3 regions of the Lacticaseibacillus boliensis genome follow, and region 2 is predicted to be linked to each of the others. Evidence: predicted binding sites of a transcription regulator. Region 2 holds the regulator's gene; each other region holds the start of a gene.
The links. The regulator HrcA, encoded in region 2, represses chaperone genes, less so after heat shock. The targets are predictions, from matches to a motif close to TTAGCACTCNNNNNNNNNGAGTGCTAA.

Region 1: ACYVRB_RS12280 (Hsp20/alpha crystallin family protein) is a predicted target of HrcA. The motif match lies at 2,592-2,618, and genes of this name have one in related genera.
Region 3: ACYVRB_RS01095 (ATP-dependent Clp protease ATP-binding subunit) is a predicted target of HrcA. The motif match lies at 7,471-7,497, and genes of this name have one in related genera.

Annotation. Positions count from the first base shown of each region.
Region 1 covers NZ_BAAIHN010000038.1:2,106-12,260, reverse strand. Annotated here, with positions in the region: gene ACYVRB_RS12295 (transposase) at 1-32, shown strand, start outside; gene ACYVRB_RS12290 (IS3 family transposase) at 29-892, shown strand; gene ACYVRB_RS12285 (Hsp20/alpha crystallin family protein) at 1,575-2,009, opposite strand; gene ACYVRB_RS12280 (Hsp20/alpha crystallin family protein) at 2,085-2,519, opposite strand; gene ACYVRB_RS12275 (iron-sulfur cluster biosynthesis family protein) at 2,700-3,086, opposite strand; gene ACYVRB_RS12270 (S1C family serine protease) at 3,631-4,995, opposite strand; gene ACYVRB_RS12265 (MBL fold metallo-hydrolase) at 5,752-6,549, opposite strand; gene ACYVRB_RS12260 (two-component system regulatory protein YycI) at 6,597-7,391, opposite strand; gene ACYVRB_RS12255 (YycH family regulatory protein) at 7,401-8,735, opposite strand; gene walK (cell wall metabolism sensor histidine kinase WalK) at 8,725-10,155, opposite strand, start outside.
Region 2 covers NZ_BAAIHN010000001.1:62,058-72,212, reverse strand. Annotated here, with positions in the region: gene hemW (radical SAM family heme chaperone HemW) at 1-839, shown strand, start outside; gene hrcA (heat-inducible transcriptional repressor HrcA) at 977-2,023, shown strand; gene grpE (nucleotide exchange factor GrpE) at 2,040-2,630, shown strand; gene dnaK (molecular chaperone DnaK) at 2,729-4,597, shown strand; gene dnaJ (molecular chaperone DnaJ) at 4,714-5,862, shown strand; gene ACYVRB_RS00310 (anthranilate synthase component II) at 5,908-6,483, opposite strand; gene ACYVRB_RS00305 (anthranilate synthase component I family protein) at 6,480-7,916, opposite strand; gene lepA (translation elongation factor 4) at 8,426-10,155, shown strand, end outside.
Region 3 covers NZ_BAAIHN010000001.1:227,817-237,971, reverse strand. Annotated here, with positions in the region: gene ACYVRB_RS01120 (hypothetical protein) at 1-319, shown strand, start outside; gene ACYVRB_RS01115 (peptide chain release factor 3) at 443-2,020, shown strand; gene ACYVRB_RS01110 (SseB family protein) at 2,030-2,887, shown strand; gene ACYVRB_RS01105 (MucBP domain-containing protein) at 3,606-4,700, opposite strand; gene ACYVRB_RS01100 (DUF1827 family protein) at 4,720-5,016, opposite strand; gene ACYVRB_RS01095 (ATP-dependent Clp protease ATP-binding subunit) at 5,174-7,372, opposite strand; gene ACYVRB_RS01090 (hypothetical protein) at 7,594-7,785, shown strand; gene ACYVRB_RS01085 (phosphocarrier protein HPr) at 7,888-8,154, shown strand; gene ptsP (phosphoenolpyruvate--protein phosphotransferase) at 8,154-9,875, shown strand; gene purE (5-(carboxyamino)imidazole ribonucleotide mutase) at 10,104-10,155, shown strand, end outside.

The DNA of each region.
Region 1 (10,155 bases), on a different contig from region 2:
AGAATTCGTCGAAACACTCTCCACGAAAGTGAAGGCAGGTATCATTACTTCGTTAAGGTCACAATACGATTTCAAAGCGCTGCTTAAAGCGCTCAATTTGCCGCGGGCAACGTACTATGACCGCCTTAAGCGGAATCAAAGAGAAGATAAATACACTGGTGTTAAGGCATTCATCAAGGCCTGTTACTACGGCTCTGAAGAAACATACGGGTATCGTCGCATCCATGATGAAGCAGCTAAGCATGGTTTTCACTATGCCGAAGAATCGTTTCGCCGGTTAATGAGTGATATGGGCTTGAAAGTTACAGTTTACTCTACGCGTACTTCTAAGTATCACTCTTATAAGGGCCGAGTTGGCAAGGTGGCGTCTAACATCTTGAACCAGCAGTTTGACGCTAAACAGCCACTTACTGTATTTCATACCGATGTGACTCAGGTCCGACTCTACAATGGTGAATGGGGCTATATCTCTTCGATTACGGATGAAGCTAGTCGTGAAGTCGTCGCCGCTATCGTTAGTTCTTCTCCAAATAAAGCATTGATTCACGCAACACTCGACGAATTGCAAGATCATCTCAAAGATGGTCTTAAACCCATCCTGCACTCAGATCAAGGCTGGCAATATCAAATGCCAGATTACCAGCAACGCCTAAAGGCTATGAATATTACTCAGAGTATGTCGCGTAAAGGTAACTGTCATGATAATGCACCGATTGAAAGCTTCTTCAGCCTCTTGAAGCGGGAGTGCTTGAATCGATATCAGATTAATAGCCTCACAGATCTACGTAAATTAGTGAATAGTTACGTTGACTGGTTCAACAATGTCAGAATCTCAAGAAACAAAAATGACCTGACCCCGGTTGAATACCGGGAGCAAGCCAAAGTTGCTTAATTCAAAATCTAAATTGTCTAACTTTTCTGTTGCACTTCAAAATCGCAAAGTTTACGATTTACTCGGCAGGGTCCTTCTACACTATGATAAGAACGCTTTATGTCTCAGCCACTAACCAGCAGGATGAAAAAAACGCCATCACTGGCGTCGTTCATGGATGCAACCTAATACAAATTAGGGGCGCAACTCATATGTATTTGTGCTAGAATAACTGGGTAGATGTCTCCCAAGCCATTTACAAGTTACTCAGAATAACTCCCAAGGTTCTGAGCCTCACTCGTCCACAGACGCCCCCAAGCCGTCTGCGGACTTTTTTTACCTCTTAGTCCTGAATTCCCAAGTGTCCCGTTCTAGGATAGAAAAAGCCCGCATGACAGCAGGCCAACAGCCTCTGCATACGGGTCGTCCTGAATGATCCCCAAGATCCGTTCAGGTGAGCGTTACGATTCAGTTCTTAAGATTACATTTAGTATATCTCGAGATTGTCGAAATTACAACGTTATATAAATAAAAATATAAATATAATTTTCCTAAAAATGTCTACAAGCGTCATCAAGACGCCAACAGCCCTGCACCGTTTCATCGCGGTGCAGGGCTGTTGGCGTTACCGAGCTAGAACCGATTAGGGCTCAGCTCGTTGGGTTAGGACATGGATAGGAGGCATTTTACAGTCAGTCAAAAGCTAGTCAATATTGATCTGGTGTGAGCTTTGTTGGGTCTCTGTCAGCTTCGGCAGGGTCACGGTCAAAACGCCATCGGTATAAGCGGCCTTGATTGCCTTGTCATCGACGTTTGGCAACCGATAGCTGCGGCTCATCGCGCCATAACTACGCTCGCTCATCAACGTGTTGCCTTCCTTATCTTGATGGTCATTGTAGGAAGCCTTCTTCACGCTGACGCTCAAAATATTGTCTTGGTAGTTCAACTTGATGTTGTCCTTGTTGATGCCAGGCACATCGATCTTGGCGACATAATCCTTATCGTTTTCGGTGATATCAGTCTTCAAAACCTGGCTGGAACTTGCCGTTGGCATGAAATTGTCGAAGAACCGACGCCCCAAGTTGTCGAAGAACGGATCCTCTAACCAGTCATCGCGACGCATCATTTCGTTAGCCATACAACAGACTCCCTTTCTATATCGTGATATTTTAATTGACATTATTTTAGGAGGCATTTTGCAGTCATTCAAAAGCTAGTCAATGTTGATTTGGTGTGGACTTTGTTGAGTCTCGGTCAGCTTTGGCAGGGTCACGGTCAGCACGCCATCGGTATAAGCGGCCTTGATCGCCTGATCATCGACGTTAGGCAGCCGATAGCTGCGGCTCATCGCGCCATAACTACGCTCGCTCATCAACGTGTTGCCTTCCTTATCTTGATGGTCATTGTAGGAAGCCTTCTTCACGCTGACGCTCAAAATATTGTCTTGGTAGTTCAACTTGATGTTGTCCTTGTTGATGCCAGGCACATCGATCTTGGCGATATAATCCTTGTCGTTTTCGGTGATATCAGTCTTCAACACCTGACTGGAACTTGCCGCTGGCATGAAATTGTCGAAGAACCGACGCCCCAAGTTATCGAAGAACGGATCCTCTAACCAGTCATCGCGACGCATCATTTCATTAGCCATACAACAGACTCCCTTTCTTTATTGCGGTGGTTGATCACCGCTCCTTGTTTACATAATATATAGTACTCACTTTTAGCACTCTAGTCAATAGAGTGCTAAAAGTTTTTTGAATTTGGCCAAAAAAAATCAGCGCCACGCGACCCCGTAAGGTTTCGTGGCGCTGACGCCTTGTGTATTTGGTTAGCAGATCTTGTCGCCGATGGCTTGTTGGACTTCTGCAGTCAGCGGTGTTGGCCGGTTGACCATCACTGCCCCGTCAAGGATCCCGGAATCATCGCGCAACACCAATGTGGCTTGTTGATAATCCAGCACTAAGCCGTTGCCGAGATACATCAGCTCCAAGTCGCCTGTGGTCAACGGCACCCCGGCATCGTTATCCACCTTGATCGCATAATCGGAATCTTCAGCATCGGTCAAGACCAGCTGGTACTTATTGCCGATCGCACAGGTGCCGCCGAGCTGTGAGTACTTGCTAGAGCCGTCGTCTAATGCTAAGAATACCCGGTCTTCTGGCGCCATCTTAGCTTGCAGATAAGTCAATGCTTCTGGCTTGATCGTGATTTTCATGCGATATCCTCCTAATTGATTGTGCGCAACTTATTAACTAACTATAGTATAGTAAATTCAGGCGCGCATGTCAATGTTTTCCCCACTGTGCACACGACGCACAACTCATCCCCAAAGTTTATCCACACCGCGGCGGCCACGCCCCCATTATCTGGTAGTGAGGTGCGAGGTTGACACCAGATACTCTGCCAGAAAAAATCAAGACAATAATTTTTTACCGGCACTTATCAACAACCTTCAAAAATTAAAAATCCTTCATTGGAAGCGGCGTATCCCTTGCACCCCAACGGACACACAGATGTTCGCCTGTACAATAATTTTTTTATCCACAGGTTGTGCACATCCTGGGGAAAAATCCACGCACACCCGTTCAACCTAGTTATGAACACTATCCACAGAGTTATCCACAGGCACCGTTAGGAGTTATTCCCACCTCATATCCACACTTGACAAGTTTTGCACGCTCTTTCCCTTTTAATCAAAAAAAACGTCTTTGCCACGCAACCGCAAAAGTGGTCGCGTGGCAAAGACGCTTAATAGCCTATTAGTTACTGCTGCTGTTGCTGTCAGTCGAAGAAGACAGCGAGTCAGTGGTTTGCGTCAACTTCACGTTAGTCGTCTTCTTGGTCCCTTCATGGTAATAGGTGACCTTGACGGTATCGTTGACAGCGTGCTTGTACAGCGCCGTCCGCAGATCAGCGACGCCGGTGACCTTGTCGTCGCCGATTCCGACGATCACATCATATTGCGACATGCCGGCCGCCTTGGCAACACTGCCGCTGGTGAAGCCGGCGACGACCGCCCCGCCAGTGACAGACGTTGGCAGCTTCAAGACAGATTTTTGCTGGCTAGCTGTGACACTGGAGAGATCGCGGATCTCAACGCCAAGTGCAGGACGGACGACCTTCCCGTTAGTGACCAGCTGGTTGATGATCGAAACGACTTCGTTACTTGGAATGGCAAAGCCCATCCCTTCGATCGTGGCCGAATCGGAACTAGAGCTCGACGATCCGGACAACTTCATCGAGTTGATCCCGATCACTTGCCCAGAAAGGTTGATCAGCGGACCACCGGAGTTTCCGGAGTTGATCGCGGCATCGGTTTGGATAACCGTTTCCTGCCCAGTTGCTTGGCCGGTGTCTTCGTCGGTGACGTCGACCGTCCGCGAGGTGGCACTGACAATCCCTTGGGTGACGGAAGTGGCATATTGCGAGCCCAGTGGCGATCCGATCGCCAAGACGGTCTGGCCGGCTTGTAGCTTGCTAGAATCGCCAAACGACGCCACGCTGGATACTTTGTCTGCGGAGATGGACAAGACGGCCAGATCAGTGGTCTCGTCGGTCCCGACCTTCTTGGCGGTGAGCTTGGTGCCATCGCTCAAGATGACTTCCAGCGCGTCGGAGCCGGACACCACGTGATTGTTCGTCACGATATACGCCTTGCCATCTTTCTTCTGATAGATGACCCCGGAACCTTCACTATACTCTTGCAGATCAGAGCTCGAGGAATTGTTGTTTGATGAATTCGAATTACCATCACCGGCGTTCGAATCACCGTTGCCAAAAATCTGATTGAATTCATCTAAGCCACTAGAGGTACTTTGCGCCTTTTGCAGGTTCACGACAGAGACCACGGCGTTTTTGACCTTGGCCGTGGCGGTCGTGCTGGCACTGGTTTCTTTGACTGAGACGTTAGACACCTGGGTCGTGCCCGACTTCTGGGTGCTGGAGACGACACCGAGGTCTTGGCTTGCGCTGGACTTCAGCCCCCAATAAGCGGCCCCGCCACCGACGCCGCCACCGATGATTGCCGCCACCACGGCGACCACCGCGGTTTGCTTGATGCTATTATGCTTTTTCGGTGTGTTTCCCGGATCCTTTTCCTGGAAATTATGAGATTGATTGTCCATGATGCTCTCCTCCCTCAAGTACGATCTTTGTTCATGGTTTAATCTTACAAAGCGGATTTGATGATTTTATGAAGTTTATACGCAGAAGTCCGGAAACGTTACCGCCTTGATTAGATAGCAATATAGGTCCGGACAGGGCGCGCTACGACAGGAGATGGCTGGAACCGGTGCGAGGCGCTCAGAAGCTAACTCAGGCGTTGCCTGAGTGGATCTTCCTCGACGCCTTTGTTGTAAGCGGCAAGCCGCTAACAACAACGCCGCGCCTGAGCCATCTCCCGTCTCCACGCACCCCGTCCTCACATTTACGTCCTAAGGCAACCATCCAGGTGTGGGTAAAAGCGACTCCAAGTCAGATTGACCTGCTTCTGTCACTTTCGCCCACATCCTAGACTCAGCGTACTACCGGATATTTACGACTAACCAGGATGTCGGCCTTCGGGAGGCAGTGGGATAGCGGCGCGGAGGCGGAAATGGCGGTATGCCGTGATAACGCCAACGCCTGTGAGACAGCGTAGCTGGCTTACCGGTGTTGGCGTCGGCAATTTTGGAGACGCGAAGCGGCTTCAAAATTAGTCGTAAGACTGCGAAGCAGACTGAAGACGGCCGCACAGCATACTGCCATTTCTGCCGCAGCAAAGCTATCCCACTGCCTCCCGGAGGCCACCAAGCACTGAAGGTATAAAAAACGGCGGCACCACGAACGGGCCGTCGTTAATCTAATTATGGAAGTGATGCCTGCATGCTGTCAACTTTTCGCTATGCCCCAACGGTAAACATCGGGTCTGCGATGGCGGGATCGGTATCGTAGACATCAAAGTCACGCCCGACGCCTAAACCTTGCTCCTGCAACATGCCCGCCACGGTGATGTGGGCGAGCGACTTGACGTTGTTGTGCGGTGACAGATGGCCGAGATACACGCGCTTGGTACGCGGGCCGATCACATCCATGATTGCGTTGGCACCATCTTCGTTGGACAAATGTCCGGTGTCACTCAAGATGCGCTGCTTCAGCGGCCACGGGTAAGGGCCCATGCGTAACATCTCGACGTCGTGGTTGCATTCCATCACATACGCATCCGCATCTCTGATCGTGCCTTCGACGGCATCGGACACATATCCGGTATCCGTCAAGATGGCGAAGGCCTTGTCATCGTGGTGTAGCTGATAAAATTGCGCCTGGGCGGCATCATGCGACACGGCGAAGCTTTCGATATCCAAGTCTCCGAGACTCATGGTCGTGCCCGGTTCGAAGACCCGGACCTGATCTGCCGGCAGCTTGCCGATCGTCTGCGGCAGAGCCTCCAGCGTCAGCTGGTTGGCGTACAAGGTGATGTTGGGATACCGCCGCGTCAAGACGCCGACACCTTTTGAATGGTCTGTATGTTCATGGGTCAAAAACAGACTGTCCACATCAGACAAATCGCGCCCGATGCTTTGCATCAGCGCCTGCAGTTTCTTCCCAGAAAAGCCGGCATCGACTAACACCTTATGTTGCGGCGTTTCGATGAACGTCGCGTTGCCTGAACTTGAACTTGCTAACACACTGACCCGCATTCCAAAATCTTCTGTCAATGACTTATGATCCTTTCTAGCCTGACGGTCTACTCTTCGTTGGTCCGATCTTTCACCACCGTTTTGGTGATGGCGTTGAGTTTCTTGATCGTCACGCTTTTACTACCTTGATTCTGGACCCCGACAAACCACGTCGGGACATATACTGTACTGCCTTTGGTGTCCAATAGATAATTATACGCGAGTTCGACCCATTTGACAGAGGCACCGTTGGCCAGTTCGTTATCTTTATACAAAGCAACGACCGCGTCTCTGGCCGAAGTCAGCTTGACATCGCTTTTGAGCACCGACATCTTGGAGATATACGTCTGGGTGTAGCTGATCATTTTGTTATCGTTGATCATGAAGGTGAGCTGGGCGCGCTTGTCGTAGATCTTATGCCCTTGGATCTGCTGGCAGAAAACATACTTATTGGTGCTCGACAGGCTTTCGCTGTACCGATAGTGACTACCAAACTGCACATGTGTCGGGTCTTGCAGCCACTTGGTCAGCGTCTGCACCCTATTTTTCTTGAACGTCAGCGGTGTGTGCAAGACCGAGCTTAGCCGATTGTTGTCAAAACTCAACGTCTGGCCTTCCAGCTGATTGCGGTTGTCCACAAGCACAGTGTTAGCTTGGGACGCGAGATATCCCCCGGTTGGCGTCCTAGTCGCCAGCTTCGGTAACTTGATCTGGTCGCGTTGAATATCCGCGACGATCTCGCTGGTCGTCGATTCGCTGACGGCCTGATCGATCTGTTGGCTTTGGTAGAAACTGATGCCCAAGAAGATGTTCACCGCAAAGAAGACGAGCAAGAAGATCCATTCGATCCGTTTAAAATCCATATGCCCCTCCTATTCCTGCGTCTGCTTATCCGCATCAGGCCCTTGCCAGCTGGTATAGCGGCGATAGTGGCCGTTGATCTCGACGAAATACGTTGGCGTCAGGTTCACGACTTGCGAGTTCTCCTTTTGCTTCTGCCACTCATAGCCCAACACCACATCTTCGATCGCATCGTCGTGGTAGCCCACGGCCCGCAGATGTTGCCACACCGTCTCGGAGCTTGGCAAGCTGGTTTTGGCCTGGTTCGTCGGGATCGGTACCGTCAGATTATTCATTGAAAAGAACATCTGTTGGCCGCTGCTGGTGGTTGCGACTGTCACCCGGCCATAATAGTCCGGATTGAAAACCGGTAACCCTTGGGCAAACGAGCGGTAGGTCACCTTGCGGCTGGCCTTGTTGTAGTGTGAATACCGCATCGCGTTCAACCCCAACAAGTCGAGCTTACCAAGTGCTGAATACGACTTGGTCAGGTTAGTGGCGAGATCGGTCGATTTCGATACCGCAGTAGCATTATCGTATTGCAACACATCGGTATCGGTGTTCAGTGTCAGCCGGTAATCCGTTCCCGCAGTATACACAGTGTCGGTCCCGAGCTCACGCGCATCCACTGCAGAGGCGGTGGTTGGCATCAACAGTGAGACGTAATGGTTGGCACTTTGTTGATCGAGTAGGTACACATAAGGCTGCACCGTGATCGGTTGCGAATAATTGGCGATCTGGCGGCCATTACTCAGCCGCTTTTCTGTGGCCGCAAACCCGGTTTTGGCCGCGGCATCGACCACCTTATTCAGCTTGGTCAGCGAATGTTTGGCCAGCGTACCGGTATGGATCGACCGCGTCGCATCGTTGACGAAAACCAGCGAATTGGGATGCCGGTCGAGATTGACGATCAGCCGGTCGAAAGTGAAGTTGGCGTTTGATGACGTCGCCTTCTTGGTAAAAAAGGCGGTGTTAAACGTGCTGTATGCCATCTTGTCGGGATACACCAGTTGCAGCGTCGCATCGGTGCTCAACAGCGCGGTGTATTCGCTAGCTGTCAGCTTACCGCTATCCGCGACGGTGGTTAGCTGCCAATCGCTCATGGCAGACCGGATCGTCGTCGTAACGTTATCATCAGGTGCAAACAGCAACTTCTTGTTGCCACCGTGTTGGTAATAAGCCGTCGTCGGCGCCATCACGACACCGGCGCTTTTGTTGTTGTCAGCGTCAGCGTGGCGGGTGACCGCCACTTCGGCTTGTTGATGACCGAGACGCGATGGATTACGCCAGATCAGCCAGGTCAACACGACACTCAAGACGATCATCGCGGTCAACCCGATCCGCAAAAGCCACCCACTAAGCTTCATCCCAGTCATCTCCTTCCTCTATTGGTTCATACGGCAAAGAGATGTAGAAGGTACTGCCTTTGCCTTCTTGCGAGTCGACCCAGATACTGCCGCCCAAGGCTTCGACAACTTCCTTGGAAATTGCCAGGCCCAACCCGGTGCCGCCTTGCTGCCGACTGCGGGCTTTGTCGACCCGGTAGAAGCGATCGAACACTTTGTTGATATCCTTACGCGGGATCCCGAGGCCTTGGTCGCTGATCGACAAAATGACGTGGTTGTGGGTTTCCACAAGCCGCGCGGTGATGACGCCACCTTCGGGCGAGTACTTGATCGCGTTGTTCATGATGTTGTCGATCACTTGCATGAACTTGTCTTGATCGACTTCGACCCACAAGTCGCGCTTGGTGATCTCACGGCGGATTGAGTACTGCTTCTTGCGGCTAGACGGCAACGGCTGGACCCGGTTATTGTCGCCGCCGGCCGTTTCGTTGTCAGTTTTGAGCATCATGTCGAAGCGGTCGAGGATATAGTTAAAGAACTCGTTGAGGTTGATAGTTTCCAGATTGATCTTGCTCGTGCCTGAATCCATCCGTGACAGACTCAACAGGTCGTTAATCATCCGGATCATTCGGTCGGTTTCTTCTTGGGTCACCTTCAAAAACTGCGGGGCGATTTCGGGATCTTTCCACGCGCCATCGGTCAGCGCTTCGATATATGACCGCATCGACGTCAGCGGCGTGCGCAACTCATGCGAAACGTTCGAGACGAATTCCCGGCGTTCGCGTTCATTTTTCTGCTGTTCGGTGACATCATGAAGCACCGCCACCAGCCCTGAGATAAAGCCGGTTTCACGCTGGATCAAGGAGAAGTCCACACGCAAGATTAGGTCGTGCTCGGACTTCTCGGAGAAATCGAGCAACAGCTCTTCTTGGTTCTCCAACAGGTCTCGCAACGTATAGTCTTTGGCGATGTTGAGCAACTTCAAGATTGACAAGCCGATCACGTCTTCGTTGCGCGTGCTGAGCATATCCAGCGCAGTCTCATTGATGATGATCACGTTGCCGCGGCGATCGGTGGCGATGACGCCATCGGTCATGTGTGCCAGCACTGAATCCAGCCGCCTGCGCTCGGCTTCGCTGGCCTCTTGGGCCTCTTCAACGCGCACGCTGAGGTTGTTGACGGCGACAGCCAGCTGGCCCAGCTCGTCTTGACCGTAGATGCGCACCTGCCCGGAATAATCCCCGCGCGCCATGCGGATGGCTTGCTTTTTCATTTCGTCGATCGGCCGCGTGATCGCCCGTGAGATCACGATGGATAAGATTGTGGCCAACAAGCCGGCAGACAGCGACGCGATCAAGAAGATCCGCACGATCTTGTTGATGTTGTTATACACCGAATCCATCGATGCTGAGATCACAATAGCCCCGATGACGGCGGAACC
Region 2 (10,155 bases):
AGTTAAAGGTCTTGAAGGCCAACGGCGTCAACCGCCTGTCGATCGGGGTGCAAAGCTTCGATGACGCCATTCTCAAAAAGATCGGGCGCATCCACCGGGTCGCTGACGTGTACACGGCAATCGCCAACGCCCGGAAAGTGGGCTTTGAGAACCTGTCGATCGATCTCATCTTTCGTTTGCCGGGGCAGAGCCGGGAAAACTTTTTACACAGTTTACAGGCCGCATTGGCGCTGGACTTGCCGCATTATTCCACGTATTCACTGATTTTAGAGCGCAAGACGATTTTTTATAACCTGATGCGCAAAGGCAAGCTGGCCTTACCGACGCAAGATGTTGAAGCCGACATGTACCAAGACGCGATCGACTTGATGCACACCCATGGTCGCGAGCAATACGAAATCGCCAACTTCGCCAAGCCAGGGTTTGAGTGCCAACACAACTTGTTGTACTGGCAAAATGACCACTATTTTGGCTTCGGTGCTGGCGCGTTCGGTTATGTCGGGCGGGATCGTTACCACAACTTTGGCCCGATCCAGCAATACCTCGCACCGCTTCACGACCACAAGGTGCCGGTGATCGAACACCACCTGGTACCGCTTGAAGAGCAGATCGAAGAGGAAATGTTTCTGGGCTTGCGCACCCGTGCTGGCGTCAGCCGCCAGCGTTTTTACCAGCGGTATCAGATGCGGGTCGAAGACGTCTATGGTGATCTAGTCGAAGACTTGTGCGAACAAGGATTGATGGTCGCAGACGGCGATCGTTTGGTTTTGACGAACAAAGGGATGTTTTTAGGTAACGAAGTCTTTCAACAATTTTTATTAGACAATCCGTTGGTCTAATCTAGGGCTGAAGGCTGATTTTACGCCGATAGCCGTAGATTTTAGCACTCTAGGGGTTGACTATGCTAATACGCGTTGCTAGTATAGTAATTGTGTTAGCACTCATCTGTTGTTAGTGCTAAGAAGAGGGTGGCAATATGTTGACAAAACGCCAACTGCTCGTCTTGAAAGAGATTATCCGCTCCTTCACCGAAACCGGTCAGCCGGTCGGTTCCAAAACCTTGATGGCGGAACTACCGATCCATGTCAGCTCGGCGACGATCCGAAATGACATGGCGGCCCTGGAAGAAGCAGGACTGATTACCAAGACTCACAGTAGTTCTGGGCGTGTGCCCTCGACCAAAGGCTACCGGTATTACTTGGACAACTTAGTCGAGCCGGCACAAGCGGAACCTGCCGAGATTGCTGCGATTCAGCAAGGCTTCGGCGGACATTTTTATAAGATTGACGAAATCGTCGCGCAGTCAGCACGGATCTTATCCAACCTGACGAATTACACGGCGATCACACTCGGGCCTGAAGTGTCTAACCTGCGGCTGACCGGTTTTCGGCTGGTGCCGCTGGGAAACCATCAGGTGATGGCGATCCTGGTGACCAATAATGGGAATGTGGTCAACCAGCTGTTTACCCTTCCCGGTGAGATCGATTCCGATGAAGTGGAAAAGGCGATCCGGATCGTGAACGATCAGCTGGTCGGGTTACCACTGAATCAGGTCGCTAAGAAGTTGCAAGGCGATGTCCCATCATTGCTGTACAAGTATATGACCAGCCCGGATGGGTTCTTGGATATCTTCGGCAACGTGTTGAAACAGGCCGCGGCCGAGCGCTTTTATGTTGGCGGGCGGTTGAATCTGATGGATTATCTTGATGATTCTGATGTGCGCCGCGTCAAGCAGATCTTCTCGCTGTTTGATGATGATTCCAGTGATATCAATCAACTCATCGGGCCGGTGTCAGATTCCAGTGGCGTTCGCGTCCGCCTCGGCCAAGAGCTGACACCTGATGTCCTCGATGATCTCAGCTTGATCACCGCCAGTTATTCAGTTGGCGATCACGGCACCGGGATGATTGCGTTACTGGGGCCGACACAGATGCCGTATTCGAAGATGATCGGCTTGCTCGACGCCTTTCGTGAAGAGTTAGCCAAGCGGCTGACCGATTACTATTCACATTTTGATCAATAATAAAAGGAGGTCGCTTATGGCAGACGAAAAGCAAAAACCTGAAACCAATGAGGAACCCAAGCAGCAACCTGAAAAGGATGCTGAAAAAAAAGCGGAACCTTCGTTGAAAGAAGAGATCGAGGCTGAAATGAAGGCCGATCTCGACGAGCAGGTCAAAGAAGCACCTGTAGATGTCAAGAAGCTCCAACAAGAGCGCGACGATTTTGAAGACAAGTATCTGCGCGCCGCTGCAGAAATCAGCAACATGAACAACCGCTTCAAAAAAGAGCGCGCAACGCTTTTGCAATACGATGGGCAAAAGCTCGCCACCGCTGTTTTGCCTGTACTCGACAACCTTGAGCGGGCCTTGCAAGCCAGCACCGATGACGCGGATCCATTGAAAAAAGGGGTCGAGATGGTTTATAGCCACCTCGAATCGGCCCTCAAAGAAAACCACGTTGAGAAGGTGCCGACAGACGGCAAGTTTGATCCGACACTGCATCAGGCGGTGCAGACGGTGCCGGCAGACGACGATCATCCTAAAGACAGCATCGTGCAGGTCCTTCAGCAAGGCTATAAGATGAAGGAACGCGTGTTGCGTCCGGCGATGGTGGTTGTGGCATCATAACCAGCTGAATTCGCTTTGTTTCACTCTGGTAAGGGACTTGCCGGCGCCTGACAGGCAATGGCAATTAAAATTAGTTAATCAAAAATTTAGAAGAAGGTATGACAATGAGTAAAGTTATTGGGATCGACTTAGGGACCACCAACTCCGCTGTTGCGGTGCTCGAAGGTGGCGAACCGAAGATCATCACCAACCCAGAAGGCAACCGTACCACGCCTTCCGTCGTTGCGTTCAAAGACGGCGAAATTCAAGTTGGTGAAGTGGCCAAGCGCCAGGCAATCACTAACCCAGATACCATCGTGTCGATCAAGCGGCACATGGGCGAAGCCGGTTACACGGTGAAGGTGGGCGATAAGGCCTACACACCACAAGAAATCTCCGCTCAGATCCTGCAATACATTAAGAATTTTGCTCAGGATTATTTGGGTGAAGAAGTTACCGACGCGGTCATCACCGTGCCAGCCTACTTCAACGACTCCCAGCGTCAGGCGACCAAGGATGCCGGCAAGATCGCTGGCTTGAATGTTTCTCGGATTGTCAACGAACCAACGGCTTCTGCTTTGGCTTACGGCCTTGATAAAGGCGACGCCGATGAAAAGGTTCTGGTTTACGACCTTGGCGGTGGGACCTTCGATGTTTCCATCTTGCAACTTGGCGATGGCGTTTTCGAAGTGCTTTCCACGAACGGTGATACCCGTCTTGGTGGGGATGACTTTGATGACAAGATCATCAACTGGTTGGTTGACGAGTTCAAGGCTGAAAACGGCATTGACTTATCTAAAGACAAGATGGCCATGCAACGTCTGAAGGACGCGGCTGAAAAGGCGAAGAAAGACCTGTCTGGCGTTTCTTCCACCCAGATCTCATTGCCATTCATTTCCGCCGGTGCCAACGGCCCGCTGCATTTGGAACGCACCTTGACCAAGGCGCAGTTTGAACAGATGACGGAAGACTTGGTCGAAAAGACTAAGATCCCAGTCGACAACGCGTTGAAGGATGCTGGCTTGACCGCCTCTGATCTTGATAAGGTCATCTTAAACGGTGGTTCCACCCGGATCCCAGCCGTTCAAGAAGCTGTTAAGAACTGGACCGGCAAGGAACCTGACCACAGCATCAACCCTGATGAAGCCGTTGCGCTTGGCGCGGCGATCCAAGGTGGGGTCATTTCCGGTGACGTCAAGGATGTCGTTTTGCTCGATGTTACACCGCTTTCCCTTGGGATCGAAACCATGGGTGGGGTGTTCACCAAGTTGATCGATCGCAACACCACGATCCCGACATCTAAGAGCCAAGTCTTCTCGACGGCCGCTGATAACCAGCCTGCTGTTGATATCCACGTGCTCCAAGGCGAACGGCCAATGGCTGCTGACAACAAGACGCTGGGTCGTTTCCAGCTGACCGACATTCCTGCTGCCCCTCGTGGCGTACCGCAAATCGAAGTTAAGTTCGACATCGATAAGAACGGTATCGTCCAAGTTTCCGCTAAGGATATGGGCACCGGGAAGTCGCAAAACATCACGATCAAGAGTTCTAGCGGTTTGTCCGACGAAGAAATCGATCGCATGATGAAAGAAGCCAAGGAAAACGAAGAAGCCGATAAGAAGCGCAAGGAAGAAGTCGATCTGAAGAACGACGTCGACCAACTGCTTTTCCAAACCGACAAGACCTTGAAGGACTTGAAGGGTAAGGTTTCCGACGACGAGATCAAGAAGGCCGAAGACGCTAAGGAAGCCTTGAAGAAGGCCCAACAAGAAAACAACGTCGAAGACATGAAGACCAAGCGCGACGAGCTCAACAAGATCGTTCAAGACTTGACGGTCAAGTTGTACGAACAAGCCCAAAAAGATCAGCAAGCAAAGTCCGCAACCGGCGCCGATGACGCAGGCCAAGGCGGTGCTGCTGGTGCCAAGAAGTCTGACGATGATGATACCATTGATGGTGAATACAAAGACGTCAACGACAACAAGTAAGCACCTGGGTTAGAAGAGCCAAAGCCAGCTGGCTTTGGCTCTTTTGGTGAATTGTACTTGTGAGACGTTGTATGTTATTCTGTATTAGCTTTTGGTACAGACATTAGGAGGCAATAATGGCAGAGCAGAAAGATTACTACGACATTCTCGGTGTCAGTCGAGATGCCGACGATGCGACCATCAAGAAGGCCTTTCGGCAACTTTCTAAAAAATATCATCCAGACATCAACCACGCCCCTGGCGCAGAACAAAAGTTCAAGGAAATCAACGAAGCTTATCAGGTCTTGTCTGATCCGCAAAAGCGGGCAGCGTTCGATCAATATGGGTCAGCTGACGGCCCACAAGGCTTCGGTGGTCAAGGCGGCCAAGGGTTTGGTGGCTTTAGTCAAGGCGGTTTTGGTGGCGGTGGCTTCGAAGATATCTTCAGCCAGTTCTTCGGTGGCGGTGGCCAGCAGCAACGGGCCAACAGCCCGCGGCAAGGGGCCGATCTGCAATACCGGATGGATCTGAAGTTTGAAGAAGCGATTTTCGGCAAAGACACCAAAGTCTCCTATGATCGCGAAGCAATTTGCAAGACCTGTGGCGGTTCCGGCGCCAAGCCAGGAACCAGTCCGGTCACCTGTCATAAGTGTCACGGTTCTGGTTATATCCAAGTCCAACGCAACACGCCGCTTGGCGCAATGATGAGCCAAGAAGTTTGCGACGTTTGTGGCGGTACCGGTAAGGAAATCAAGGACAAGTGTGTCGATTGCCACGGTACAGGTCACAAGCAAGAACGCCACACAATCGACGTCAAGGTGCCAGCCGGTGTTGAAGACGGGCAGCAGATGCGTCTGCAAGGTGCTGGTGAAGCCGGGACGAACGGTGGCCCTTATGGGGATCTGTTCATCGTGTTCCGGGTCGCCGCAAGCGACAAGTACGAACGCGACGGCGCGACGATCTACCTAAAGATCCCGATCAGCTTCGCTCAGGCGGCCTTAGGTGACACGATCAAGGTCGATACGGTTCATGGTCCGGTCGAACTCAAGATTCCTTCTGGTACCCAGACCCAAAGCAAGTTCCGTTTGCGCGGCAAAGGCGCACCGAGACTGCAAGGTTCAGGCATCGGCGATGAGATCGTCACGGTGACGGTCAAGACGCCAAAGAACCTCAACAGCAAGCAAAAAGACGCCTTGATGGCTTTTGCCGCGGCGAGTGGCGAAGACGTCACCCCGCACGGCGGGCGGCTGTTTGATCGTGTCAAGGATGCGTTCAAAGGCCAATAATCACAAAAATCACGCTCATTGCGAGCGTGATTTTTTGTGTGGCAATTATTGACATTGCTTCAAGAAGTTGACGATCAGCTGCTTGCCGACTTCGGGATCGGTCATGATCGATTCGGGATGGAATTGGACGCCGTAAACCTGGTTAGTGTCGTCTTCGATCGCCATGACGCTGCCGTCGTCGGCTACGGCGCTGAGCGTCAAGCCATCTGGGGCTTCTTTGACGACCAGTGAGTGGTAGCGCGCACCGGTGAATTGGTGTGGGCAATCAGCGAACAACGTGCTGTCTGCCGTGACGGTGATCGTCGACGGTTTGCCGTGCATCAGGGTTTTGGCGGCCACGACTTCGCCACCGTACGCTTGACCGATCGCCTGTTCACCGAGACAGACCCCTAGGATCGGGACGCGGCCGCGCAACGCCTGGATCATCGCTGGCATGTTGCCACCGGCTTCCGGTCGGCCGGGACCGGGCGAGAAAACAACGCCACTGGGCTTTTTGGCGACCAATTCTTCTGCGGTGAGGTCGTCGTTATGCACGACGGTGATCGGCTGCTCGGTGAGGGTGCCCATCAGCTGGTAGAGATTATAAGTGAAACTGTCGTAGTTATCGATAAGATAGATCATGAGCGATCCTCCAAAGCATCTTTGACCCCAGAAATCTTGTTGTTGAATTCTTTGTATTCCAGTCGCGGATCAGAATCTGCGACGATGCCGGCACCAGACTGGAGCAAAAGCTGGTCGCCTTGACGGAAACAAAGCCGGATGCCGATGGCAAAATCGAGATCGCCGTTGTAATCAAAGTAGCCAAGGGCGCCACCATACAGCCCGCGCTTGGTGGGTTCTAGTTCATCGATGATGCTCATTGCGCTTTGCTTCGGGGCGCCTGACAAGGTCCCAGCCGGCAGCAGCGAGTCGATAATTTGCATTGGGGTGGTGTCTTTGCGAGCCTTGCTTTCAACAACAGAACCGAGATGCATGACGTTGGCGAACTTCAACAGCGCACGGGTGCGGGTAACAGCGACGGTCCCGAATTCGCTGACGGCGCCGAGGTCGTTGCGACCCAGATCGATCAACATGTTGTGTTCAGAAAGCTCTTTTTCTGAGTGTTGCAACTCATAGGCAAACGCGTCGTCTTCTTCTTTGGTACGTCCGCGGCGGCGGGTGCCGGCTAGCGGGTAGGTGAACAAGGTGTCTTCGCGGCGACGGATCAAGGTTTCTGGAGAGGCTCCGAGGGCTTCGTAATCACCGTCTTGGAAGTAGAACTGATAAGGGGTCGGGTTGGCGGCGAACAGGCTTGCCGCTTGGCTGCGCAGTGATCCGGCGATCGTGGCGTATTGCTGATTGGCCATGATCAATTGAAAAATATCGCCTAAGCGAATATGTTGTTGCGCCTGGCGGACGCGGGCTTCAAACGTGTCTTCGTCAAAAGTCATCTGTAAAGGCGTCGTGAAGGAAAACGGTGCAGGCACATAGGTGGCGGCGCCGTTGGTGATCTGGTCGCGCACCGCCGTGAGCTTCTCTTGAACCGTCGCAAACTTGGCGGCATCAAGGCCTTTAGTTGGGACGATATGGCTGATGGTGACCCGCTGGGCATCGCGTTCGTAGGCAATCACCGTAGAGACGATAAACAAGTCGGCGTCATCGAGATGGTGGGGGTCTGCGGCCTTAAGGTCCAGGTGTTGTTTGGCATATTGGGCGTATTCATAGGCAAAATAGCCGCCGATGCCGCCGGTGAAAACCGGCAGATCAGCAATGTGGGGCGTGCGCTGGCTGGCCAACAGATCGTCGATCACCGGACCCAGTGCGGTTTTGGTCGTCGTGGTCGTCTTGCCATCGTCGACAGTGAGTTCACCTTGGCGATAGCGGTAGGCGGTGCCGATTTCCGCGGCGATCAACGTCGTGCCGGCGTCGGCTGAGCGCAACAACAAGGCCTTTTTGTCGGTGGCTTGCAAGCGGTTCAAAACGGCCAGACTGTCGAAGTCAGGCTGGCGGTATTGGATCACGATCGGAACGGCTGGATAGGTGTTTAAATATGGGGTCAAGGTCTCAAAATTCATGTGGGTGCTCCTTTGCTTGGACGTTAGTAACTAGCAACCACTGATTTGCCATCGTGTCATCATTATTCCTCCCGAGAATACAAAAAGTCCGCCCTAAACATCAGTCAAGGACGGACTAGTAATCCGCGGTACCACCTAGATTCACGCGCAACGGCGTGCACTTTGCGAAGAGCCAACACTCTCCCGGAAACTGACGTATTCCAACACGTTACCCCATACTGACCGAAAAAAGCGTTCAGAGGTACCCTCGGTGGTCCATTTGATCAAGTGCCACGGTCGCATTCTCAACAATAACGACTCTCTGTGCGCGCTGCTTGACCCATTCTCCACCTCGACGGTTTATGAGCGAACGATTAATTTAACCTGACTATACAGCGTTAAAACGATTATATCAAGGGGTATTTTGGGGCCGGCCGGTGGCGGCAATAATTCTGCGCGAGAGAATCAAGCGTTTTTGGCGCAGTCTTGGTATAATGGATTGCAGGAACTTAACGAAAGTGAGACCATTCATGGATAAACAGGCATTATTAGAGCGACAAAAACACATCCGCAACTTCTCGATCGTCGCGCATATTGATCACGGCAAATCGACGCTTGCAGACCGGATCTTGGAGCTGACGGATACCATTGCCAAGCGGGACATGCAGGCGCAGGTCTTGGACGACATGGCATTGGAACGCGAACGCGGCATCACAATCAAGCTCAACGCGGTCGAGCTGCACTACAAGGCGAAGGACGGAGAGACGTACATTTTCCATCTGATCGACACGCCGGGACACGTCGACTTTTCTTATGAAGTGTCGCGTTCTTTGGCGGCGTGTGAAGGCGCCTTGTTGCTAGTCGATGCCGCGCAAGGCGTCGAAGCGCAAACGCTGGCCAACGTCTATCTCGCTTTGGACGATGATCTGGAAATCGTCCCGATCATCAACAAGGTCGACTTGCCTAGCGCCCAACCAGATGTCGTCAAAGAAGAAATCGAAGAGATGATCGGCCTTGATGCGTCCGATGCCGTTTTGACGTCGGCTAAAACCGGCCTCGGGGTGCCGGAAGTCTTGGAACGGATCGTCTCAGATGTTCCCGCGCCCAGTGGCGATCTCGATGCACCGTTAGAGGCCTTGATTTTTGATTCTGTTTACGATTCTTACCGTGGCGTCGTCTTGGCGGTGCGCGTCAAAGAAGGTATTGTGAAACCCGGCGACAAGATCGAACTGATGTCTAACGGCAAGCAGTTTGAAGTTACCGAAGTGGGCGTGATGTCGCCTAAGGCCGTCAAACGAGACTATTTGATGGTCGGGGATGTTGGCTACATCACTGCCAGCATCAAGACGATCCAAGACACGCGGGTCGGCGATACTGTTACCCTGGCCGACAACCCGGCACAAAAGGCGCTTGAAGGCTTTCGCCAGATCACCCCGATGGTTTACTCAGGGGTCTTCCCGGTCGATAACGCGAAGTTCACGGATCTGCGCGAAGCGTTGGAAAAGTTGCAACTCAACGACGCATCACTGGAATTTGAACCCGAAACGTCTCAGGCGTTAGGCTTTGGGTTCCGCGTCGGGTTCTTGGGGCTGTTGCACATGGATGTCGTTCAAGAACGGCTGGAGCGAGAATTTGATCTTGATCTGATCATGACGGCACCTTCTGTTGACTATCAAGTCGATAAAACCGACGGGACGACGATGACGATCGACAACCCGTCGGAACTGCCGGATGCCAGTGAGATCAAAGAGATTCGCGAGCCATACGTTAAGGCCAGCATCATGGTGCCTAACGATTACGTCGGCCCGGTCATGGAAATCGCCCAGCGCAAGCGTGGCGAATTTGTCACCATGGACTATTTGGACAAATATCGGGTCAATGTCATCTACAACCTGCCGCTAAGCGAAATCATCTATGACTTTTTCGATGATCTTAAGTCATCCACTAAAGGTTACGCCAGCTTAGATTACGAGATCACTGGCTACCGGGCTTCTGAGCTGGTCAAAATGGATATCTTGCTCAATGGCGATCCGGTTGATGCCTTGTCGACGATCGTGCACAAAGATTTTGCCTTCGACCGTGGTAAGGCGATCGTGGCCTCACTGAAGCAAACGATTCCGCGGCAACAGTTCGAAGTCCCGATCCAAGCCGCGATCGGCAACAAGATCATCGCCCGTTCCACGGTCAAAGCCTATCGCAAGAACGTCTTGGCCAAGTGTTACGGCGGGGATATCACGCGTAAACGCAAGCTGCTGGAAAA
Region 3 (10,155 bases), 170 kb from region 2:
CCAGCGCGCCCAGCTGGACAAATTTGCAGATGTCGATATCACCGAATTCGACGGTTTCCATGTGTTGCGGTATGCCGCAGACAGCGAAGCCGTGGTGGCAGGCGATTTTGGCACGCCGACGCGCGTGGTCAATTTCTTTGCGCTACTCGAGCAAGCCCACGAACATTTTGCCGCGAAATCTAGCCAGGTCGGCGTGTTTGCGGCCAACAACGCGGATTTTTCGATCAAGATCACCCATGCCGATGTGACGGTTGCAGGCGCTACGGATCCCTTGCGCGCGTATGTCGAAGCGGTCGTGCGCGACGGGTTCAGCGACTAACTGCGGCTAGACGCCGGCGACACACTTCTTTATAATGGATAAAGACCATTGCCTCGGCCGGTTGCGTCGGGGCTTTTCGTGAGCCGTCAAAAGGCGGCCAGTTGAACTTCGAAAGGACAATCCATGAAACCTCAAGCTTTAAAAGAAGAAGTCGCCAAGCGGCGCACGTTTGCGATTATTTCTCACCCTGATGCCGGGAAGACTACGATCACCGAACAACTCCTGTTGTTCGGCGGCGTCATCCGCGAAGCCGGGACCGTCAAGGCCAAAAAGTCGGGGCATTTCGCCAAGTCTGACTGGATGGCGATCGAAAAACAGCGTGGGATCTCTGTCACCAGTTCCGTGATGCAGTTCGATTATGCCGGCAAGCGCATCAACATCTTGGACACGCCTGGGCACGAAGATTTCTCCGAAGACACGTACCGGACGCTGATGGCCGTTGATGCCGCCGTGATGGTGATCGACTCCGCCAAAGGGATCGAAGCGCAGACCAAGAAGCTGTTCAAGGTCGTCAAAAAGCGCGGCATTCCAATTTTTACCTTCATGAACAAGCTCGATCGTGATGGCCGCGAACCTTTGGATCTGATCGCAGAACTTGAAGACTTGCTGGGCATCGAAGGCTATGCGATGAACTGGCCGATCGGCATGGGTAAGGGACTCATCGGGTTGTACGATCGCAGCGACAACCAGATCGAACTTTACCGCGAAAACGAAGCCGGCGAGCGCTACTTGCCGCTCGACGCGGACGGCAAGCTCGATCCGAGCGAACCAATCGCCAACGAATCGATCTACCGCGACACGCTCGATGACATCGAGCTGTTGAACGACGCCGGCAACCAATATGACCTCAAGAAGATCATGCAAGGCGACCAGACGCCGGTGTTCTTCGGTTCTGCGTTGACCAACTTCGGCGTGGAAACCTTCTTGAAACACTTCGTTGACATGGCGCCGGCCCCGGGCCCGCATATCATGCAAGACGGCAGTGAGCTGATGCCAACGGCGCCGGACTTCTCCGGTTTCGTCTTCAAGATCCAGGCCAACATGAACCCGCAACACCGTGACCGGATCGCGTTTGTCCGCATCGGCGCCGGCGAGTTCCAGCGGGGGATGGATGTTACTTTGGCGCGTACTGGCAAACCCTTGCGGCTGAACAACGCCACCGAGTTCATGTCTGACGCGCGCGAATCCGTGCAGACCGCCGTTGCTGGTGACATCGTCGGTCTGTACGACACCGGTAACTTCCAGATCGGCGACACCATCTACACCGGCAAGCAGAAACTCGTGTATGAAGCCTTGCCGCAGTTTACCCCAGAACTGTTCATGCGTGTCACCGCCAAAAACGTGATGAAGCAAAAATCGTTCCACAAAGGCATGCAACAGCTGGTGCAAGAAGGGGCCGTACAGCTTTACCGGACCTATTCGACCAACGACTACATTTTAGGTGCGGTCGGGCAGTTGCAGTTTGAAGTCTTCAAGTTCCGGATGCAAAACGAATATAATTCTGAAGTTGTGATGACCCCGATCGGCAGCCGCGTGGCGCGCTGGATCGATCCGGAGCAGCTTGACGAGAACATGTCCAGCTCCCGTAACCTGCTGGTCAAAGACATCCACGACGAACCACTTTTCTTATTCGAGAACCAATACGCAGAGCGCTGGTTTGCAGACAAGTATCCAGACGTCCGCTTAACCGCCAAACTCTAGGAGGCTATCATGGGAATTTTTAACTTCGGTAAAAACAACGACGCAGATTCTGAACAACCCCATCAAGATGGGGTCGATCCGGTTCATCAAGCCACCAACGACGACCTCTTGGCGCTGTGGCGGAAGGTGACGCTAGACCAATCCGACGACAACATGGGCACGTTTTTAGAAGAGCTGGTGGAGCATTCTAGCTTGATCACCTTGGTGCTGAGCGACGAGGAAGTGCCAACCAAAGCCGACGGACATCTGGATTTTGATCAAGAGCTAGAGCTACATTTTCCGCTGCTCACCGGCCAAGACGACCAGACCTTCCAACCGTTTTTCACTGATTGGCAAGCGGCGCTGACACTGCTCGACCAATGGACAGAAAGTGGCAATCAAGACGCAGTTGACCAGGCCCAAGGTATCGTGATCAACTTCGCCGAGATGGTGCAGTTCATCTCCAGCAATCCTGACGTTCGCGGCGCGGTCATCAATCCGTTTGCAGACAACATCACGCTGGATCGCGATTCGCTGCTCGATCTGGACAAGCAAGCCAAGTCCCGCCACGAAACCGAAGAACAACCGGTCCACGTCGGTGATGGCCGGAAGGCACCAGATGGCTTGTTGGAGACGTTGGTCGATAAGTTTGCCGCTGATGGCCAGGTTCAACGCGCCTGGATGCGGACGCTGACGATGGGCGATGCCCAGTCGTTCTTCCTGATCCTCGATATGCCGGAGCGCGACGATCAGGACCAATTCTTCGACGACCTGACGGTGCTGGCCAACGAGTACCTCGATGCAGAAGACATCGGCTTAACCATCGCCCCATACAGCGATGAACTCGCCGGTGCCACCAACGGCGCCGTGCCGTTCTACGCCAAATAAGCAAACAAAGCCGCGACGGTTTAACCGTCGCGGCTTTGTTTGACTTGATCAGATAAACTTACGCTGTCCGGCAGCGTAAGTATTCTTTGAGCTGTGTTGGGGATAGTGGTACAGGTCGGGTTTGATGTGTTCCGGCCCTTGAGATGGCTGGAACGGTGCGAGGCGCTCAGAAGCTAACTCGGCTCCGCCGAGTGGATCTTCTTCGACGCCTTTGTTGTAAGCGGCCAAGCCGCTAACAACAATGCCGCGCCTGAGCCATCTCGGGCCTCCACACACCAAACCCTGACGTTAGCGTCCTGCATCACCGGAAGTGGCAATTTCCAAGAAAGCAGAAATGAGCTGGTGGCAGACAACACCGTCTAACTGAGAATGCATTAATTGCAATCAATGGGGTCGACTCGGTTGTCCATGAGATCAAATTATCCGGATACGCAGAATCTAGGGTGTGGGCGAAAGTGACGGAAGCAGGTCAATCTGACGTGGTGGCATCGTTGTTGGCGACTTGTCGCCATACAACCAGCGCAGGTGGAGATCCACTCGAAGCGTAGCGGAGAGTTAGCTCCACCGAGCACCGCCACTACGACAGATTGAAACCTGCTGGAGTCACTTTCGCCCACGCCCGCCAGCTAACTGGTCTACCCAACACCAGACACTTACGCCGCCGGACAACGTCAACGCAAAAAGCGCCTGATTCGATTGGAATCCGGCGCTTGGTGGGTTAGTGCGTGACGCCACCCCAAACGGTGGTGGCAGGGTGTTCAGCGGCGTCGACGGTGATGAAAAACGCTAAAACATACGCGTCGTCGCTGAGGCGATACCAGCGCGAATCGTTGTCGAGTTCGGCGACCGCAGTAATCGAAACAGGCGTGCCTTCTTTAAGTCGTTGGCTGCGCATCTCGCCAAACGGCGTCGTCCACAACGTGGCGTCAGCGATGGCGGTGCCGCGGAGGCGGCAGGCGGATTCTTGATTGGTAAACAGACTGTGGGGCAGGGTCAGCGGTGTGGGGTCGGGGAGGAATGGATTCTCGGCGCGCCCAGTGGTGTCAGCGGCTGTCAGCCATTGATTGCCGCCGATGTTTAGCCACACAGTATCAGTGTTGGTGTCGCGCATCAAGGCAAACACCCGCCAAAACGTTTTAGCTGGCAACTGTCCTGGCAAAGGGGATCCCGCGAGTGGAGCTTGATAAACCAGTTTGGCCTTGAGCAGTTGAATATACGCGTCTGTTGGCCGTTGTCCGGCTTCAAGTGGAGATAGGTTGTAGGTGAAGCGCAGGCGCTGGCTGGTCGCGGAAAAGGTGCCCGATTGCTCAGCGTCGCCCACGACATGATCTGCGAACTTTGCTAAAGCCTTGGCGGTGAACGCCTCGTTGACGACGCCGGTGAGCACTTCCGGGACCTGCAACAAGTCGCCGGCGCCGTCGCGGTGGTAGATCATTACCGGACCGGCGACGCGCGGGGAATATGCACACAACAGGGATTGATTCGTGTTGGGGAAAACCTGCGTGAAGCCAACAATGGCAGTCAAGACGAACCCTGGCAAAACCTGCCAGGTGACAGGCAAAGGGTCGCCTGGCGTGCCGACCAGTTCGACTGGTGGCCGCAGGTTGGCGTGGGTGCTCGCATTTTGATAATAGACCCGCACCCGCACACGGCTGTCGACTGGGCCGGTGGCCTGTGGCAATGGCGGGGTCGGTTGGGGATCTTTGGGTGATGGCGCCGGTTTTGGTCGGCGCGGCTGGTGGTGATTCGTCGGTGTCGGTTTGGCCGCTGATCGCGGTTGCAACCAAGAACGGATCAAAGAGATCAAACTCATAGGCAACTCCAAAAAGACATCAGGATTCGTTCACGCGTTGGCGAGAATGCAGACTGATCTCGGCGAGCTTGTCGCCGCGGACAACGGTCACATCTGCGAGGTCGACGTGATAAAGCTTGTCTAAGGTGAAGCGCAACTCGGCGTCTTGAATATTGCGGGCTTCGTTGGTGAAGAGAAGTTCATCATGGGTCGCCGCTTGCGTGTAGATCACGGTGGTGTTGCCCAACGAATAGACCTTAACGAATTGTGCATCCGTATGCGCTAACTGCTGCGCGACGAGGTGCGGATAGCTGTTGGTGATATCGATCAGCCTCATTGTACACACGTCCTTTCGCTTATAGACAAGGAATATGATTGGTTCTGCTTTCATTATAGGTTACCCAGCCTCAAACTGCTAGGCATAGCCCCGACAAGCGCCAAAAATGTCCCGCCTCGAATCGAGACAGGACATTTTCGGTAAATCTATGACAGAATCACGCGTTAGCGGCTTTTTCGGTGATCGCGATCTCACCGTTGGCAATGCGCGCTTCCAGCGCGGTTGCGGACGGATGGTCGAGATAGAAGTCAGCGACACGGTCTTCTATCTGCTCTTGGATGACCCGGCGCAGCGGCCGTGCCCCCATGGCAGGATCGTAACCTAATTCGACCAGCTTCTCCTTGACTGGGTCAGTGACGTGAATCGTCAGGCCTTGGTCGTGAATGTTGGCATTCGTGTCATCGATCATCAAGCTGACGATCTTCAACAGATCGTCTTTGCTCAAGGACTTGAACTCAACGATGTCATCGAACCGATTCAAAAATTCCGGCTTGAAGTAGTTACCCAGCTGGTTGAGAACGGAGTGGGTGGTGCCGTTCAGGCTGGCGCCAAAGCCGACGTTGGCTTCTGCATCGGTAGAACCGGCATTGGAAGTCATGATGATGATCGTGTCCTTGAAGGAAACAGTGCGGCCTTGACTGTCGGTCAAACGACCGTCGTCGAGGATCTGCAAGAACATGTTCATGACGTCAGGATGCGCTTTTTCCACTTCGTCCAACAAGATCAGGCTGTAAGGGTTGCGGCGGACCTTTTCGGTGAGCTGGCCAGCTTCTTCATAGCCAACATAGCCCGGAGGTGAACCGATGAGCTTAGACACGGAGAACTTCTCCATGTACTCCGACATATCAAAGCGGATCATCGCTTCTTCAGAACCAAACAGCTCTTTGGCGAGTTGCTTAGCCAGCTCGGTCTTCCCGACGCCGGTAGGGCCAACGAACAAGAAGCTACCGATCGGTCGGCCAGACTTGTTGAAGCCGACCCGGTTGCGCCGGATCGAACGCGCCACTTTATCGACCGCGTTGTCTTGGCCGATGACGTGTGCCTTAAGGTCTGGTGCCAGCGTCTTAAGCTGTTGTTGCTCTTGCTTCTTCAGCTCACCGACCGGAATATTCGTCTTTTGTTCGACGATCTGTTCCATGTCTTTTTCGGTGACCGTTGGCGTGTCTTCGTCTTCCACCTTGGCTTGGTCTTCTTGCATCTTTTCGAGCTTGTTGACCTGGTCGCGGTAGAAGGCGGCTTTTTCATAATCTTCTTGTTTAAGGGCGGCTTGCTTTTGCTTTTCCGCATCGTCGATCTTCGCCTTCAAGGCTTTGGGATCGACCACTTGGATGGTCAGGTTCTTCTTGGAGCCTGATTCATCCAACAAATCGATCGCCTTGTCGGGGAGGTAACGGTCTTGGATGTAGCGGTTGGATAAGTTGACCGCGGCTTGGATCGCGCCTTCAGTGTACTTGACGTGATGGAAGTCTTCATAACGCTTTTGGATGCCGTGCAAGATCTCGATGGTCTCTTCTGGGCTCGGCTCGTCAACGGTGACGGGCTGAAGACGACGAGCCAAGGCGGCGTCTTTTTCGATTTGGCGATATTCATTGTTGGTGGTGGCACCGACGAGTTGCAGTTCGCCACGAGCCAACGCCGGCTTCAACACGTTGCCGGCGTCCATGCCACCTTCAGCGTTGCCGGCGCCAACGATTTCATGGATTTCATCAATGAATAAGATGACGTTGTCGTTTTGCTTGAGTTCGTTCAACAGCTGTTGCATCCGTTGTTCGAACTGACCGCGGATCCCGGTGCCTTGCACCAAGGAAACGACATCAAGTTGAATGACTTGGCGGTCTTGAAGCTTGACCGGCACATCACCATTGGCGATCTTCAAAGCCAGACCTTCAACGACCGCGGTCTTGCCGACCCCGGCTTCACCGATCAAGACCGGATTATTCTTGGTCCGGCGGTTGAGGATTTCGATCACGCGGGCGATTTCGCCGTCGCGACCGATGACTGGGTCGATCTCACCGTTTTTGGCTTTGTTTGTCAGGTTGACCCCGAACTGGCCCAAGACACTGTTTTGGTTGCCTCGGTTACCACCGCCGCCACCGCCGCGCCCGGCTTGGGTAGGCGGGGTTTGCTGCGCATTTTGAGAACTTTGGTCCATGCCTGAGCTCATCGCCTTGAAGATATCATCAAGGCTGTTGAAGCCGAATGGATCGTTTGCATTGGTTGGTTGCATACTGCCTCCTGCTTGTTGCTTTAATTGTTGGTAGCAATTTTGGCACAAGTTGATCTCTTGTTTCGTCCCATTAACACTCGTGTACAAATGAATCGTCGCGGGATTTTGATGACAGTTTTCACACAGCATTTTGTCACTACCTTTCTATCACGCAAGGTAAAACATGCCTTGCGTCGGATTTGACCTTCACTGACCAAAGCTCAGTATACACGGGTATTTTGAAAATGCAAGCACTCTAATGCAGAGAGTGCTAAAAAAGTCAGTTAGACCCTTGCTATATATGGTTTTGTGGTTGCCGTATCGCCTCCTTAATGCTATGGTAAACCTGTAAGACGGAAGGGGGCAACTAATTGACACCAGACTACACACAGCTGATGGATCAGCTGCGCGCAGGCGAGATTGACCAGATCGCCATCGATCCCAGCACGTTCAACGCTTTCCGCACCGCCTGGACCAATTATCCTGCACGTAAAGAGATTGTCGGGACAGCCCAGCGTGAAGGCAAGATTATTTACCATTACCACCCCTTGGCAAGCAATTAAAACTTGTCGAGACAACGGAATAATGGTAAGGTTTACAGGAGATAGAATGTGTCCATTCTATTCGGCAAAAATTTTTTTAAATGACGAAGGAGCAGATTACTCATGGAAAAACGCGAATTTAATGTTATTGCAGAAACAGGGATCCACGCCCGTCCGGCAACCCTCTTGGTACAAGCTGCCAGCAAGTTTAACTCTGACATTAACTTGGAATACAAGGGCAAGAGCGTTAACTTGAAGTCCATCATGGGCGTTATGTCCTTGGGTGTTGGCCAGGGTGCCGATGTTACCATTACCGCAGAAGGCGCCGACGAAGCCGACGCAATTGCAGCCATCGAAGAAACGATGAAGAAGGAAGGCCTCTCTGACTAATGACAAAGCAACTCAAGGGGATCGCCGCTAGTGATGGCATCGCAACCGCGAAAGCCTACATGCTGGTGCAACCTGACTTGTCATTCAATCAGACTTCTATTAAAGATGCAGACGCTGAGGTTCAGCGTCTGCATTCTGCGCTAGAGCAGAGTAACAGCGAATTGAAGCTGATCCGTGACAAGGCGGCGGAATCTCTGGGCGAAGAAGAAGCACAAGTCTTCGACGCGCATATGATGATTCTGGCAGATCCGGAATTTACTGGTGCAATAGAAAGCAAAATCAAAGACGAAGCGATCAATGCCGAAGCAGCGCTGAAGAACGTGTCTGACACGTTTATCGCGATGTTTGAAGGTATGGTCGATAACCCGTACATGCAAGAACGTGCGGCTGATGTTCGCGACGTTTCCCAGCGAGTGCTTGCACACTTGTTAGGCCGCGCGTTGCCTAATCCTGCGCTGATCGACTCAGAAGTCATCGTGGTTGCCCACGACTTGACCCCATCTGACACCGCTCAGTTGAACAAGAAGTACGTCAAGGCGTTTGTCACCGATATCGGCGGCCGCACGGCACACTCCGCAATCATGGCACGCTCGTTGGAAATTCCTGCTGTTGTCGGTGCCCAATCGGTGACCGATGATATCACGGAAGGCCAACTCGTCACCGTTGATGGCTTGACCGGTGAGATCACCATCGACCCAACGCCTGAACAGGTCAAGGCCTCTGAACAAGAAGCCAGCGACTATGCCAAGCAAAAGGCCGAATGGGCGACCCTGAAGACTGCAAAGACCATGACTGCTGATGGCAAGCACTTCACCATCGCTGCCAACATTGGGACCCCGAAGGATCTCACTGGTGTGGTCGACAACGGGGCTGAAGCGATCGGTTTGTACCGTTCCGAGTTCTTATACATGGACTCTGCGGAACTGCCGACCGAAGACGACCAGTTCGAAGCCTACAAGCAAGTCTTGGAAACCATGGGTGATAAGCAGGTCGTTGTCCGCACGATGGATATCGGCGGCGACAAGCATCTGCCTTACTTGCCATTACCAGAAGAACAGAACCCATTCTTGGGTTACCGGGCGATTCGGATCTCTTTGGATCGTGATGACATCTTCCGTACCCAGTTGCGCGCCTTGCTGCGGGCATCCGCATACGGTAAGTTGGGCATCATGTTCCCGATGATCGCTACCGTTCCAGAATTTGAAGCCGCTAAGGCCATTTTTCTGGAAGAAAAAGACAAGCTCGTTGCCGACGGGGTCAAAGTCTCCGACGACATCGAACTCGGCATGATGATGGAAATCCCAGCCGCCGCTGTCTTGGCCGATCAATTCGCCAAGCACGTTGACTTCTTCTCCATCGGGACCAACGATTTAATCCAATACACCATGGCCGCCGATCGTGGTAACGAGCATGTCTCTTACCTCTATCAGCCATACAACCCATCGATCCTGCGCTTGGTTAAGCACGTCATCGATTCTGCGCACGCAGAAGGCAAGTGGGCTGGCATGTGTGGGGAAGCCGCTGGCGACCCGATCATGGTGCCACTCTTACTGGGGATGGGCTTGGATGAATACTCCATGTCCGCAACTAGTGTCTTGAAGGTCCGCAGCCTCATGAAGAAGCTGTCCACCGAAGACATGAAGACCTTGGCCGACAAAGCGATCAACGAATCTGTCACCAACGATGACAACAAGAAGTTGGTTGAAGAATTCACCAAGTAATTCAACATTGAACCGTCTACGTGAATGCGTAGGCGGTTTTTTTATGTCGTCAGAACCGAACGATCCCCGTTGAAGTCGCGACAGGGGCACAAATAAACCGGCCTAGTTTTGCCGAACGTTCGTAAATCCGAACAATAACGATAATTGTACAAACTTTCGTGCGTAAATAGCCTTGTTTTTCCGAATATCCCGTGCTAGACTCAACTTAACTTAAGAAAGCGGGTGACGATTTTGACAGTGGCAATCGTGATGGGATCAAGTTCTGACTGGCCGACGATGA